2 regions of the Mesorhizobium sp. WSM4830 genome follow, and region 1 is predicted to be linked to the other one. Evidence: riboswitches for the same ligand, from Rfam matches in the RefSeq annotation. Region 1 holds a riboswitch; the other holds the start of a gene.
The links. Region 1 has a riboswitch for thiamine pyrophosphate ahead of thiC (phosphomethylpyrimidine synthase ThiC). Riboswitches for the same ligand answer to the same signal wherever they lie in the genome.
Positions count from the first base shown of each region.

Region 2: it holds a riboswitch for thiamine pyrophosphate, as region 1 does, so the genes downstream of both, thiB (thiamine ABC transporter substrate binding subunit) here and thiC (phosphomethylpyrimidine synthase ThiC) in region 1, are expected to answer to the same signal.

Region 1 is NZ_JBVVQI010000019.1:53,535-59,492, forward strand. Features, by position in the region: gene AC0L2Y_RS22620 (porin) at 1-1,133, shown strand, start outside; TPP riboswitch at 1,377-1,493, shown strand; gene thiC (phosphomethylpyrimidine synthase ThiC) at 1,596-3,431, shown strand; gene thiO (glycine oxidase ThiO) at 3,428-4,429, shown strand; gene thiS (sulfur carrier protein ThiS) at 4,398-4,595, shown strand; gene AC0L2Y_RS22640 (thiazole synthase) at 4,597-5,370, shown strand; gene AC0L2Y_RS22645 (thiamine phosphate synthase) at 5,367-5,958, shown strand, end outside.
Region 2 is NZ_JBVVQI010000037.1:13,925-19,882, forward strand. Features, by position in the region: gene AC0L2Y_RS30090 (ABC-F family ATP-binding cassette domain-containing protein) at 1-1,302, opposite strand, end outside; gene AC0L2Y_RS30095 (thiamine diphosphokinase) at 1,304-1,948, opposite strand; TPP riboswitch at 2,067-2,181, shown strand; gene thiB (thiamine ABC transporter substrate binding subunit) at 2,225-3,238, shown strand; gene thiP (thiamine/thiamine pyrophosphate ABC transporter permease) at 3,496-5,097, shown strand; gene thiQ (thiamine ABC transporter ATP-binding protein) at 5,094-5,885, shown strand.

The DNA of each region.
Region 1 (5,958 bases):
CAGTTGCGGCCCTGATCTCCGTTTCCGTCGCTCGCGCGGCGGACCAAGTCTCTGCGCCGGACCCGACCGAATACGTCAAGATCTGCGACGTCTACGGTTCGGGCTACTTCCATATCCCCGACACCGAGACCTGCCTGCGCATCGGCGGCTACATCCGTTACGACGTCGGCCTCGGCGATGTCCGATCCTATGACGGGGCAAGAACCACCGATGGGAGCCCTGGCGAGGCTCGGGGCACCTGGCGAAACAACACGCGTTTCACGTTCAAAACTTGGACGCGCCAGGAGACCGAACTCGGCGCACTGAAGACCTATACTGAAAACCGCGTGAACTTCGGCAACCGCAACGCTCATCCGGGTCCGGACAGCCCTCAGAACTATGGCTTCAACAGCGGCGTCAAGTTGGCTTCCGCCTGGATTCAGCTTGGTGGCCTCCGAGTTGGTAAGGACGAGTCGGCCTTCGACACGTTTACAGGCTACGCCGGGAACGTCCTCAATAACGTACTCGTTCCGTACGGCGACTTCGATACCAACGTGGCCCAGTATTACTTCGATGCCGGCAATGGCTTTTCGGCTCTGGTTTCACTTGAACAAGGGTCGGGTGTAGTCGGTACTATCGACAGCCATGTTCCGCACGTCGTCTTCGGCGTAAAACAGACGCAGGGCTGGGGCGCGATCACCGGCGTAATCGCCCGTGACAGCAACTACGATGCTTTGGCCGGCAAGGTCCGCGTCGATTTCAATGTCACAGATGACCTGTCGCTATTCGGAATGTTCGGCTATGGCTCCATTGGCAATCTCAATGATGACCCAACCAATGCAGTCGCCGCTCACGGTCGCGGCTTCTACAAAACTTGGAGCGGCAACTGGGCTTTCTGGGCCGGCTCCACTTACACACTCAACGAGAAAACTTCGTTCAACCTTCAGGTCTCGGGTGATCAGTTCTGGAACTCTGGTGTGGCTGCAAACGTCGCCTACTTGGTCGTTCCAGGTTTCACAGTCACAGCCGAAGTCGACTACGACCACTACAGCAACTTCGGCGCCGGCGCGGTCGACCATTCCCGCGTGAACTGGACTCACGTCGGCAAAAAGAACAGCCTCGGCGGCATACTCCGATTCCAAAGCTCATTTTAAACAACTCCATCTGGTGTCGGCGCCCCAGCGGATCGCCCGAAGGCGATTTACGCGCAAACCTTCGGTGCCGATTGAAGGCGTAATCATCATAAGGACCGATCTTTAGTTCAACCGTTTGCGACCCCTTATCCCTGTCTTCGTCTCCAACGCCTGGTTTGTCGCCGACATATGGTCTGACCGGCTACCGATCATCGCCTCGGCCCGAATGCGCTTGACAAATCGGCGCCGGCCCGTTCAACCTGAAGCATTCACCAGGGGAGTCCCGGCAAGGGGCTGAGATACTGCTGGCTTTCGCGGCGCAGTGACCCGTTGAACCTGATCCAGTTCATACTGGCGTAGGGACGGTGCAAGCGCTTTGCGGGAGTTTACGCCCGAGGTCCTGTTTCGGCAGGTCAACAGAAGCGTCTTTTCATCCTTCCGGCACAGAACTGGATCTCCAATGCTTGAGCAAAGGAGCCTCAGATGAATGCCCTCACTCCCGCCGTCTCGACGGGACCGTTGCCCGCCTCCCGGAAAATCCACAAGCCCGGTGCCATCCACCCGCAGATCAGGGTGCCGATGCGCGAAATCTCCGTCCATCCGACGGCCGACGAGCCGGCCGTCACCGTCTACGATCCGTCCGGCCCCTACACCGACCCGACCGTCGAAATCAGTATCGAAAAGGGTCTTGCCCGGCTTCGTCACGAATGGATTTCAGCGCGCGGTGATGTCGAGGCTTATGAGGGCCGCCACATCCGGCCGGAGGACAACGGATTTGCGGCGGGCGAGCGCCTGACGCCGGAGTTTCCCATTCGCAGCCGGCCACTCAGGGCCAAGCAGGGCAAGGCGGTGACCCAGCTTGCCTATGCGCGCGCCGGCATCATGACGCCTGAAATGGAGTTCGTCGCCATCCGCGAGAATCTTGGTCGTGAGATGCTGCGCGGCAAGCTTGAGCGCGACGGCGAGGCATTTGGCGCCGCTATCCCCGACTTCGTCACACCGGAATTCGTGCGCGAGGAAGTGGCGCGCGGACGGGCGATCATTCCCGCCAACATCAATCATCCCGAGAGCGAGCCGATGATCATCGGCCGCAATTTCCTGGTCAAGATCAACGCCAATATCGGCAACTCGGCGGTCACCTCCTCGATGGCCGAAGAGGTCGACAAAATGGTCTGGGCGATCCGCTGGGGCGCCGATACGGTGATGGACCTGTCGACCGGCCGCAACATCCACAACATCCGCGACTGGATCGTTCGCAATGCGCCGGTGCCGATCGGCACGGTGCCACTTTACCAGGCGCTGGAAAAGGTTGGTGGCATCGCCGAGGACCTGACCTGGGAGGTCTACCGCGACACGTTGATCGAACAAGCCGAACAGGGTGTCGACTATTTCACCATCCACGCCGGCGTGCGGCTGCATTACATCCCGCTGACCGTCGACCGGGTCACGGGCATCGTCTCGCGCGGTGGCTCGATCATGGCCAAATGGTGCCTGCACCATCACCGCGAAAGCTTCCTCTATGAGCATTTCGAGGAGATCTGCGACATCTGCCGCGCCTATGACGTGTCCTTCTCGCTCGGCGACGGCCTTCGTCCGGGCTCGATCGCCGATGCCAATGATGCGGCGCAATTCGCAGAGCTGGAGACCCTCGGTGAGCTGACGAAGATCGCCTGGGCCAAAGATTGCCAGGTGATGATCGAAGGCCCTGGCCACGTGCCTATGCACAAGATCAAGCAGAACATGGACAAGCAGCTCGCCGTCTGCGGCGAGGCGCCGTTCTATACGCTTGGACCGCTGACGACCGACATCGCGCCGGGCTATGACCACATCACCTCAGGTATCGGCGCTGCCATGATCGGCTGGTTCGGCACAGCCATGCTCTGCTACGTCACGCCGAAGGAACATCTCGGCCTTCCCGATCGAAACGACGTCAAGACCGGCGTGATCACCTACAAGATCGCGGCTCATGCCGCCGACCTGGCTAAGGGGCATCCGGCGGCGAAGGTCAGGGATGATGCCCTTTCGCGCGCTCGCTTCGAGTTCCGCTGGGAGGACCAGTTCAACCTGTCGCTCGATCCGGAAACCGCGCGGTCCTTCCATGACCAGACCTTGCCCAAGGAGGCGCACAAGCTGGCGCATTTCTGCTCGATGTGCGGGCCGAAATTCTGTTCGATGCGCATTTCCCACGACATCCGCGGCGAGGCGCAGAAGGAGGGCATGGCGGCGATGGCGGCGAAATATCGCGAAGGCGGCGATCTCTACGTGTCCGCGGATGAGACCGGCGCATCGTTTATGCCGGAGGCGCATGAGCCGTCATGAGGGTGCTGGTCAAAGGGGCGGGTGTCGCCGGCCTCACCGCTGCCTTCGAGCTCGCCACGCGCGGCGCGGCGGTGACAGTTGCCGAGGTAAGAGATGCCCTCGGCGGCAATGCGTCGTGGTTCGCCGGCGGCATGCTGGCGCCCTGGTGCGAGCGTGAAAGCGCCGAGCAGTCCGTGCTCGATCTCGGACGCAACGCCGCGGACTGGTGGGATGCGGCGACGCCTGACCAGCTCACACGGGCCGGAACAATGGTTGTGGCCGCGCCTCGTGACAACGGCGAACTCGAGCGGTTCGCCAGCCGCACCTCGGGGCAAAAGCGCGTCGATGAAGACGAAATCGCGTTGCTGGAGCCCGACCTCGCCGGCCGCTTCCGTCGTGGATTGCTCTTCCCCGACGAAGCCCATCTCGACCCGCGCCAGGCGATGGCGGCACTGCATGACAGACTGGCAGAGATGGGCGTCGAGTTCCGCTTCGGCGCCGACGCCCGGCTTGGCTCCGGTTTCGATCGCCGGATCGACTGCACGGGGATTGCCGCCGTCGACGACCGACTGCGCGGCGTTCGTGGCGAGATGCTGATCCTGCGCACGCCGGATGTCTCGCTCTCGCGCCCGGTCCGGCTGCTTCATCCGCGCTTTCCGCTCTACGTAGTGCCGCGAACTGACCACCAATTCATGGCCGGCGCGACGATGATCGAGAGCCAGTCCGCTGGACGGGTCACGGCGCGTTCCATGATGGAGCTTTTGAGCGCGACCTATACCCTCCATCCGGCCTTTGGTGAGGCCGAGATCGTTGAAACCGGTGTCGGCGTCCGTCCAGCCTTTCCCGACAATCTGCCGCGTGTCGAAGCACGCGGAAACACCGTCGCGATCAACGGGCTTTATCGCCATGGCTTTCTTCTCGCTCCCGCCATGGCGCGCCAGGCGGCCGAACTCGTCTTCAGTCATGACAAAACCTTGGAGCTCGCCAATGAAACTAATCGTCAACGGCCAAGCGCTTGAGATTGACGCCTCAACGCTGGCCGAACTGCTTGCCGCGCTCGACTACGAAGGCGATTGGCTGGCGACGGCCGTCAACAGCGACCTCGTGCACAAAGCCAACCGGGCGGAGTTCCAGTTGAGCGACGGCGACCGGATCGAAATCCTCTCACCTATGCAGGGAGGCTAGCATGTTCGAGCTTCTCGGGACGACGCTTCCCTCTCGGCTGTTTCTCGGCACGGCTCAATATCCATCGCCCGCCATCCTTGCCGATGCGGTCCAGGCATCGGGCACCTCGGTGGTGACCGTATCCCTGCGGCGTGAGATGGCCGGCGGCAGGGACGGCGAAAAGTTCTGGTCGCTGATCCGCTCGCTTGGCACAAGAATCCTGCCCAACACGGCCGGCTGCCACTCCGTCAAGGAAGCGGTCACAACGGCGAGAATGGCGCGCGAGGTGTTCGCGACGACCTGGATCAAGCTCGAGGTGATCGGCAACCACGACACGCTGCAGCCTGATGTGTTCGGCCTGGTCGAAGCTGCCCGCATCCTGTGCGAGGACGGCTTTTCGGTGTTCCCCTATACCACCGACGACCTTGTTGTCGCCGAGCGGCTGCTGGAGGCGGGCTGCAAGGTCTTGATGCCGTGGTGCGCACCGATCGGTTCCGCTCTCGGACCGATCAACATAACGGCTCTGCGCTTGATGCGCGGACATCTCCCTGGCGTCCCGCTGATTGTGGACGCTGGCCTCGGGCGGCCGTCGCATGCGGCAACCGTCATGGAAATCGGCTTTGACGCCGTGCTCCTGAACACGGCAGTCGCCAGGGCGGCCGATCCAGTCGGCATGGCGCGCGCATTCGGCAAGGCAGTCGAAGCCGGCCGCGAAGCCTTCCTTTCCGGAATGCTCGAACCGCGCGACGTCGCCGTGCCATCGACACCGACGATCGGCAGGGCGGTTTTTTCATGAAGCTCGATCCCTTCTACCTGATCGTCGACAGCGCTGCCTGGATCGAACGGCTGGCGCCGCTCGGCGTCAAGCTGGTTCAGCTTCGTATTAAAACCATGGACGAAGCCCGGCTGCGCGCGGAGATCCGCAAGTCGAAGGCCTTGTGTGCCCAACATAAAAGCCAGCTCATCGTCAACGATCATTGGCGCCTGGCAATCGAGGAGGGCTGCGACTTCGTGCATCTCGGCCAGGAGGATCTGCAAACCGCCGACCTCTCAAGGATACGGTCAGCCGGTGTCAGGCTCGGGTTGAGCACGCATGATCATGTCGAGCTGGCAACCGCCATTTTTGCCGATCCCGACTATGTTGCGCTGGGTCCGATCTATCCCACCATCTTGAAGAAAATGAAGTGGGCACCGCAAGGGCTAGAGCGAATCAGCGAGTGGAAGCGGCGGGTGGCGCCAATCCCATTAATCACTATCGGCGGCCTCAACCCTGGCCGCCTCGACGGCGTCTTTGGAGCCGGCGCCGACAGCGCGGCAGTGGTCACGGACATCGCGTTGAGCTCCGATCCCGAAGCGCGCACCAGGGAGTGGATCGAAAAGACGG
Region 2 (5,958 bases), on a different contig from region 1:
GTCGTTGGTCGGCTCGTCGAGCACAAGCAGGTTTGCCGGCCGTGCCAAAACGCGGGCGAGAATCAGCCGGGCCCGCTCGCCGCCCGAAAGCTCGCGCACCGGCGTGCGCGCCTGTTCCGGCTTGAACAGGAAGTCCTTCATGTAAGAGACGACGTGGCGCTGCTCGCCATTGATGACGAGGTTCTCGCCGCGACCGTCGGTGAGATACTGCGCCAGTGTCTCCTGCGGATCGACGGCCTCGCGCTTCTGGTCGAGCGTGGCGATCTCCAGATTGGTTCCGAGCCGCACCGTACCTGCGTCCGGCTTCAATTCGCCGGTCAGCATCTTCAACAGCGTCGTCTTGCCGGCGCCGTTCGGCCCGACCAGGCCGACGCGATCGCCGCGCTGGATGCGGGTCGAGAATCCCTTGACCACAGTCAGATCGCCAAAGCTCTTCTCGATGTTCTTGGCTTCGATCACCAGCTTGCCGGATTCGGCGGCGTCGCTGGCTGTCATCGTCGCCGCACCCTCGGCGCCGCGATGACCACGAAAGCGCTGGCGCATGGTCTGCAACTCACCGAGCCGGCGCATGTTGCGCTTGCGCCGTGCTGTCACGCCATAGCGCAGCCAGTGCTCCTCGCGCACGATCTGGCGACCGAGCTTGTGCTGCTCGCGCTCTTCCTCCTCCAGCACCGTGTCGCGCCATTCCTCGAAAAAGGCAAAGCCCTTGTCGAGACGGCGGGTCTGGCCGCGGTCGAGCCAGATTGTGGCGCGCGACACGCGCTCGAGAAAACGACGGTCATGCGAGATGACGACCAGTGCCGAGGAGGTGCGGGCAAGCTCCTCCTCCAGCCATTCGATAACCGAAAGGTCAAGATGATTGGTCGGCTCATCGAGGAGGAGAATGTCGGGCTCCGGCGCCATGACGCGGGCGAGGGCGGCGCGCCGCGCCTCGCCGCCGGAGAGGTCGTTCGGCCGCTCCTCGCCGGTCAGGCCGAGATGCTCCATCAGATAGGTGGCGCGGTAGGGATCGTCGGCGGGTCCGAGCCCTGCCTCGACATAGGCGCGGACGGTCGCAAAGCCGTCCATGTCGGGAATTTGCGGCAAGTAGCGCACGGTCGCCGAAGGCTGGCGGAAGACTTCGCCGTCCTGCGGTTCGATCAGCCCGGCGGCAATCTTGAGGAGCGTCGACTTGCCAGAGCCGTTGCGGCCGACCAGGGCGATCTTGTCGCCAGCTGAGGCCGTCAGGGCGGCACCGTCTAGCAGCGGCGTGCCGCCGAAGGTCAGCTTTATCCCGTCGAGATTGAGAAGTGGCGGCGCCATGTCAGCTTTCGGGTAGGGGAAAAGGATGCGCGAGCAGCAGCGCGCGGCCGCTGGCCAGCGCGATTTCCAGCCGGCCCCTGACCTCGTTGGAAATGGTCAGCGACGAGCCGAACGCGACCTCGACATGGTCGAGCGGCCATTTGGCACCGGTGACGCTCAGGCCGGCGAGATCGGAGAAGCCGAGCACCGAAAACAGCGTGCCGTCGGCATAGTCGAAGTCAGTCTTTCCCGGCAGCAAGGGAATGCCTTCCTGCGCGCCGCTGGTCAAAAGCACTTCCGTCCCGCCTTCCGCCAGCCGGACGCTCAGCGCCAGATGCAGGAAGATGTGGTCGGTGCGTTTGCCGCCGAAGGCGCCTGCGAGCACAAGGCTGGTCGCACCGCATTCGAGTGCGGCGGCGATAGCGAGTTCACCGTCGGTCTTGTCTTTTTCGGCGGGAAACACCTGCCGTGGCACGGCGGCCAGATCCTCCGGCAAATCGGCAGGCACCGAATCGAAATCGCCGATCCAGAGTTCCGGCCTGAGGCCCAGCATGCGCGCATGGCCGATGCCGGCATCCGCGGCGATGACGCGCGAGCCTTCGACCTGGCGGTCGAGCAGCGGCGTGCGGATGAGATCGCCGCCAAGCAGGATGGTGAATTTGCTCATATCTCGTGGCCCTTACCAGCCCTGCCCCGGAAACGGAAGATGAAACGGCAGAAGGCTGGGCTTTGGATGTCCGGCAAACTTCCGCTTGCGCAGCACTTCGGCCGGGCCTATGTGTCGCAACGCTCTAACGGGGTGCCGGACGCGATTTTCGCGGACCGGCTGAGAGGCAAGACTGCCAACCCGCTGAACCTGATCCGGTTTGTACCGGCGGAGGGATTAGACGTTTCGGACAGCCCGACGCCTCAATTCCTTTCAACGCGAACGAAGGAGGCGCCGATGCGCGGTTTTTTTCACTCTGTTGTCTCGATTATCCTGCTTGCGGCATCCGCGCTCGCCCTGCCAGGGCAGGCATCGGCACAGGATAAGCTGACCGTCTATACCTATGAAAGCTTCACCGCCGATTGGGGTCCGGGACCCGCTGTGACGAAGGCCTTCGAGGCCGAATGCAGCTGCGTCGTTGAATTCGTCTCGGTCGCCGACGGCGTAGCGCTGCTCAATCGTGTGAAGCTGGAAGGCGCCGCGACCAAGGCCGATATCGTGCTTGGCCTCGATACCAATTTGACCGCCGACGCCAAGGCAACCGGCCTGTTTTCGCCACACGGCGCCGTGTCGGGCGTCAGCGTCCCGGGAGCCTGGAGCGACGATATTTTCGTGCCGTTCGACTATGGCTATTTCGCCGTCGTCTACGATACCGAAAAACTGAAGAGCCCGCCGAAAAGCCTCAGGGAATTGGTCGAGGGCAATGCCGGCGACAAGATCGTCATCCAGGATCCGCGCACCTCTACGCCGGGCCTTGGCCTGCTGTTGTGGGTCAAGTCGGTCTATGGCGACAAGGCGCCCGAAGCCTGGGCCAAGCTCAAGGCGAAGGTGCTGACGGTGACGCCAGGCTGGAGCGAGGCCTACGGCCTGTTCACCAAGGGCGAGGTGCCGATGGTGCTGTCCTACACCACCTCGCCGGCCTACCACATGGTCGCCGAAAACACCGAGCGCTACCAGGCAGCGTCCTTCGAGGAGGGCGAATATCTGCAGATCGAGGTTGCGGGGATCACCACCAAGGGCGCGAAGAACCCGCTGGCGGAAAAGTTCATTGCCTTCATGACCGGACCGAAATTCCAGGATGTCATTCCCGAAACCAACTGGATGTTCCCGGCCGGCAAGACCGACAAGCCGCTCAATCCGGCGTTCGACAAGCTTGTCAAACCGACCAAGACCTTGCTGTTCAGCCCGGAGGAAGTCGCGGCCAACCGCAAGGCCTGGGTCGATGAGTGGCTTGCGGCGATGAGCAAGTAGTCGTGGCGAGCTGATCAAGGTGGTCACTCTACGGCGCCCCCCTCTGTCCTGCCGGACATCTCCCCCACGAGGGGGGAGATTGGCAGCTTCGGCGTCTCGCTCAGTCCTGCAACGTTGGAAATTGGCTAAGGCCGAAGTGACAGCCGATCTCCCCCCTCGTGGGGGAGATGTCCGGCAGGACAGAGGGGGGCGCGAAGGAACGCTGTCCTCGCTAAGAATCTCGAATCGGGCGGTGTAGCGTGCAACGCGCGTCATCAGTGGACTCCCGCGTCACTGCCGGCATCGTCGCGCTCGCAGCCATCGCGCTGCTGATCGGCGGGGCGTTCGCAGGTCTCATCCTGCAAGCCATGCGCGACCCGTCCGGCGCCGGCGCCGCTTTCGATTCCTATCTCTTGCGCGTCGCCCGTTTCACGCTCTGGCAGGCAGTCCTTTCGACCCTGCTCTCCGTTGCACCGGCGCTGTTCGTCGCGCGCGCCCTGTCGCGGCATCCACAGTTTCTCGGGCGAGGCTTTATCCTGCAGCTTTTCGCCCTGCCGCTGGCGCTGCCGGCCATTGTTGCCGCACTCGGTGTCCTGGCGCTCTACGGCCGTGCCGGGTATTTTGCCGGCACGCTGGGCGCGCTAGGCGGCCAGAGCTGGCCCGGCATCTACGGCCTGTCGGGCATCCTCGTTGCCCATGTCTTCTTCAACCTGCCGCTGGCAACGCGGCTGTTCCTGGAAGCATTGCAGACCGTGCCGGCCAACCAATGGCGGCTGGCGAGCCAGCTTGGCATGGGCGCTGCGCCGGCCTTTCGGCTGATCGAATGGCCGCCGCTGCGTGCGGCCCTGCCGGGCATCGCCGGGCTCGTTTTCATGCTGTGCATCACCTCTTTCACCATCGTGCTTACGCTCGGCGGCGGACCCAGCGCGACGACGCTGGAGGTTGCCATCTACCAGGCGCTGCGTTTCGACTTCGACCCGGCGCGGGCGGTGACGCTGACCTTGTTGCAAATTGCGCTGACCTTCGTGGTCGTGCTGGCACTGACACGGCTCGGCGCCAATGTGACCGGCGACGCCAATCTGCCGGTGGCGCCGCGCCGGTATTTTTCAGCCGGTGCGGCCGAGACCGTGCTGAACGCGCTGGTGATCGGGCTGGCATTGCTGTTTGTCGCCGGGCCGATGGCGGCGACGCTGGCAGCCGGGCTTGGCGCCGATCTCGGTCGACTGGCCGGCGAGAGCGCGGTGCGGCAAGCGACGGCGACCAGTGCTGGACTCTCCCTCTTGTCGGCGCTGCTCTCTGTGGCATTGTCGCTGTCGCTGGTCATGGCGCGCCGGGCGCTGGCGCTCACCCGGCGGACAGGCCGGCGGACACTGCTCGAACATCTGGCCGACACCGGTGCGGGGTTCGTCCTGGTGGTGCCGCCCATCGTCATCGGCGCCGGCTGGTTCCTGCTCTTGCGCGCCGTCAGCGATGTCTTTGCGATCGCCCCTGTCATGGTGGTTGCGGTCAATGCGGTGATGGCGATGCCGTTCGCCATCCGCGCCATCCGCCCTGCCTATGACGCGGCGAGCGAACGCCACGAACGGCTCTGTGCACAGCTTGGTATCTCGGGCTGGAACCGGTTGCGGCTGGTCGACTGGCCGTCGCTGCGGCGGCCGCTCGCCACCGGATTCGCTTTCGCCATGGCGCTGTCGCTCGGCGATCTCGGCGTCATTGCGCTGTTCGGCAGCGATTCCGTGCAGACCTTACCCTATCTGCTGCTGGCGCGCATGGGCAGTTACCGCACCGAGGATGCGGCCGGGCTGGCGCTGCTGCTCGGCCTTGTCTGCCTGGCGCTGGTGCTGACCGCGGACTGGCTGGGAAAGAGGGAGAAATCATGATGCCGATCAGCCCGGAACGGTCGATTTCGGTGGAAAAAGGCGCGGCGGTGCGGCTCGACAACGTCTCGTTCAGCTATGGTGAAACGCCGCTCATGTTCGATGTCGATTTCCCGGCGTCGGAGATCACCGCCATCATGGGGCCGAGCGGGTCGGGAAAGTCGACGCTGCTCAATCTGGCGGCCGGTTTCGAGACGCCGCGGTCGGGCCGCGTGCTGATCGGCGGCGCCGACGTCAGCACTGCGCCGCCTTCAGCGCGGCCGGTATCGATGGTGTTCCAGGAAAACAACCTGTTTGCCCATCTGTCCGTCGGGCAGAATGTTGGGCTCGGCCGCTCGCCTTCGCTCAGGCTGAGCGAGGCTGACCGCGCCGCAATCGCCGCAGCGCTGAAGCGCGTCGGCCTTGCCGGCAAGGAAAGCCGGCTGCCGAGCGAACTCTCCGGCGGCGAGCGGCAGCGCGTCGCGCTCGCCCGGGTCCTGGTGCGCGACCGGCCGGTGCTGTTGCTCGATGAGCCGTTCGCTTCGCTCGGACCGGCACTGCGCGACGACATGCTCGACCTGGTGGCCGACGTCCATTCGGAGCAGCGCATGACGGTGCTGTTCGTCACGCACCAGCCGGACGATGCGCGCCGCATCGGCCAAAACATGGTTTTCCTGGATGGTGGCACGGTTGCCGCGACGGGCACCGCCGCCGATTTTTTCGTCGGGGCTGGCCCGGAGGCATTCCGACGCTATATCGGCTCGGGTCCGTTTGCGGCTGGATCACGAGATGTTGCCCGGAAGCGGACATAATTTATGGTCAAACCGGCGGAAGGCGAAGCGGCGCTTGCTTGCCATGGTCGAGGTAGTGTGGCTAGGTCCCCAG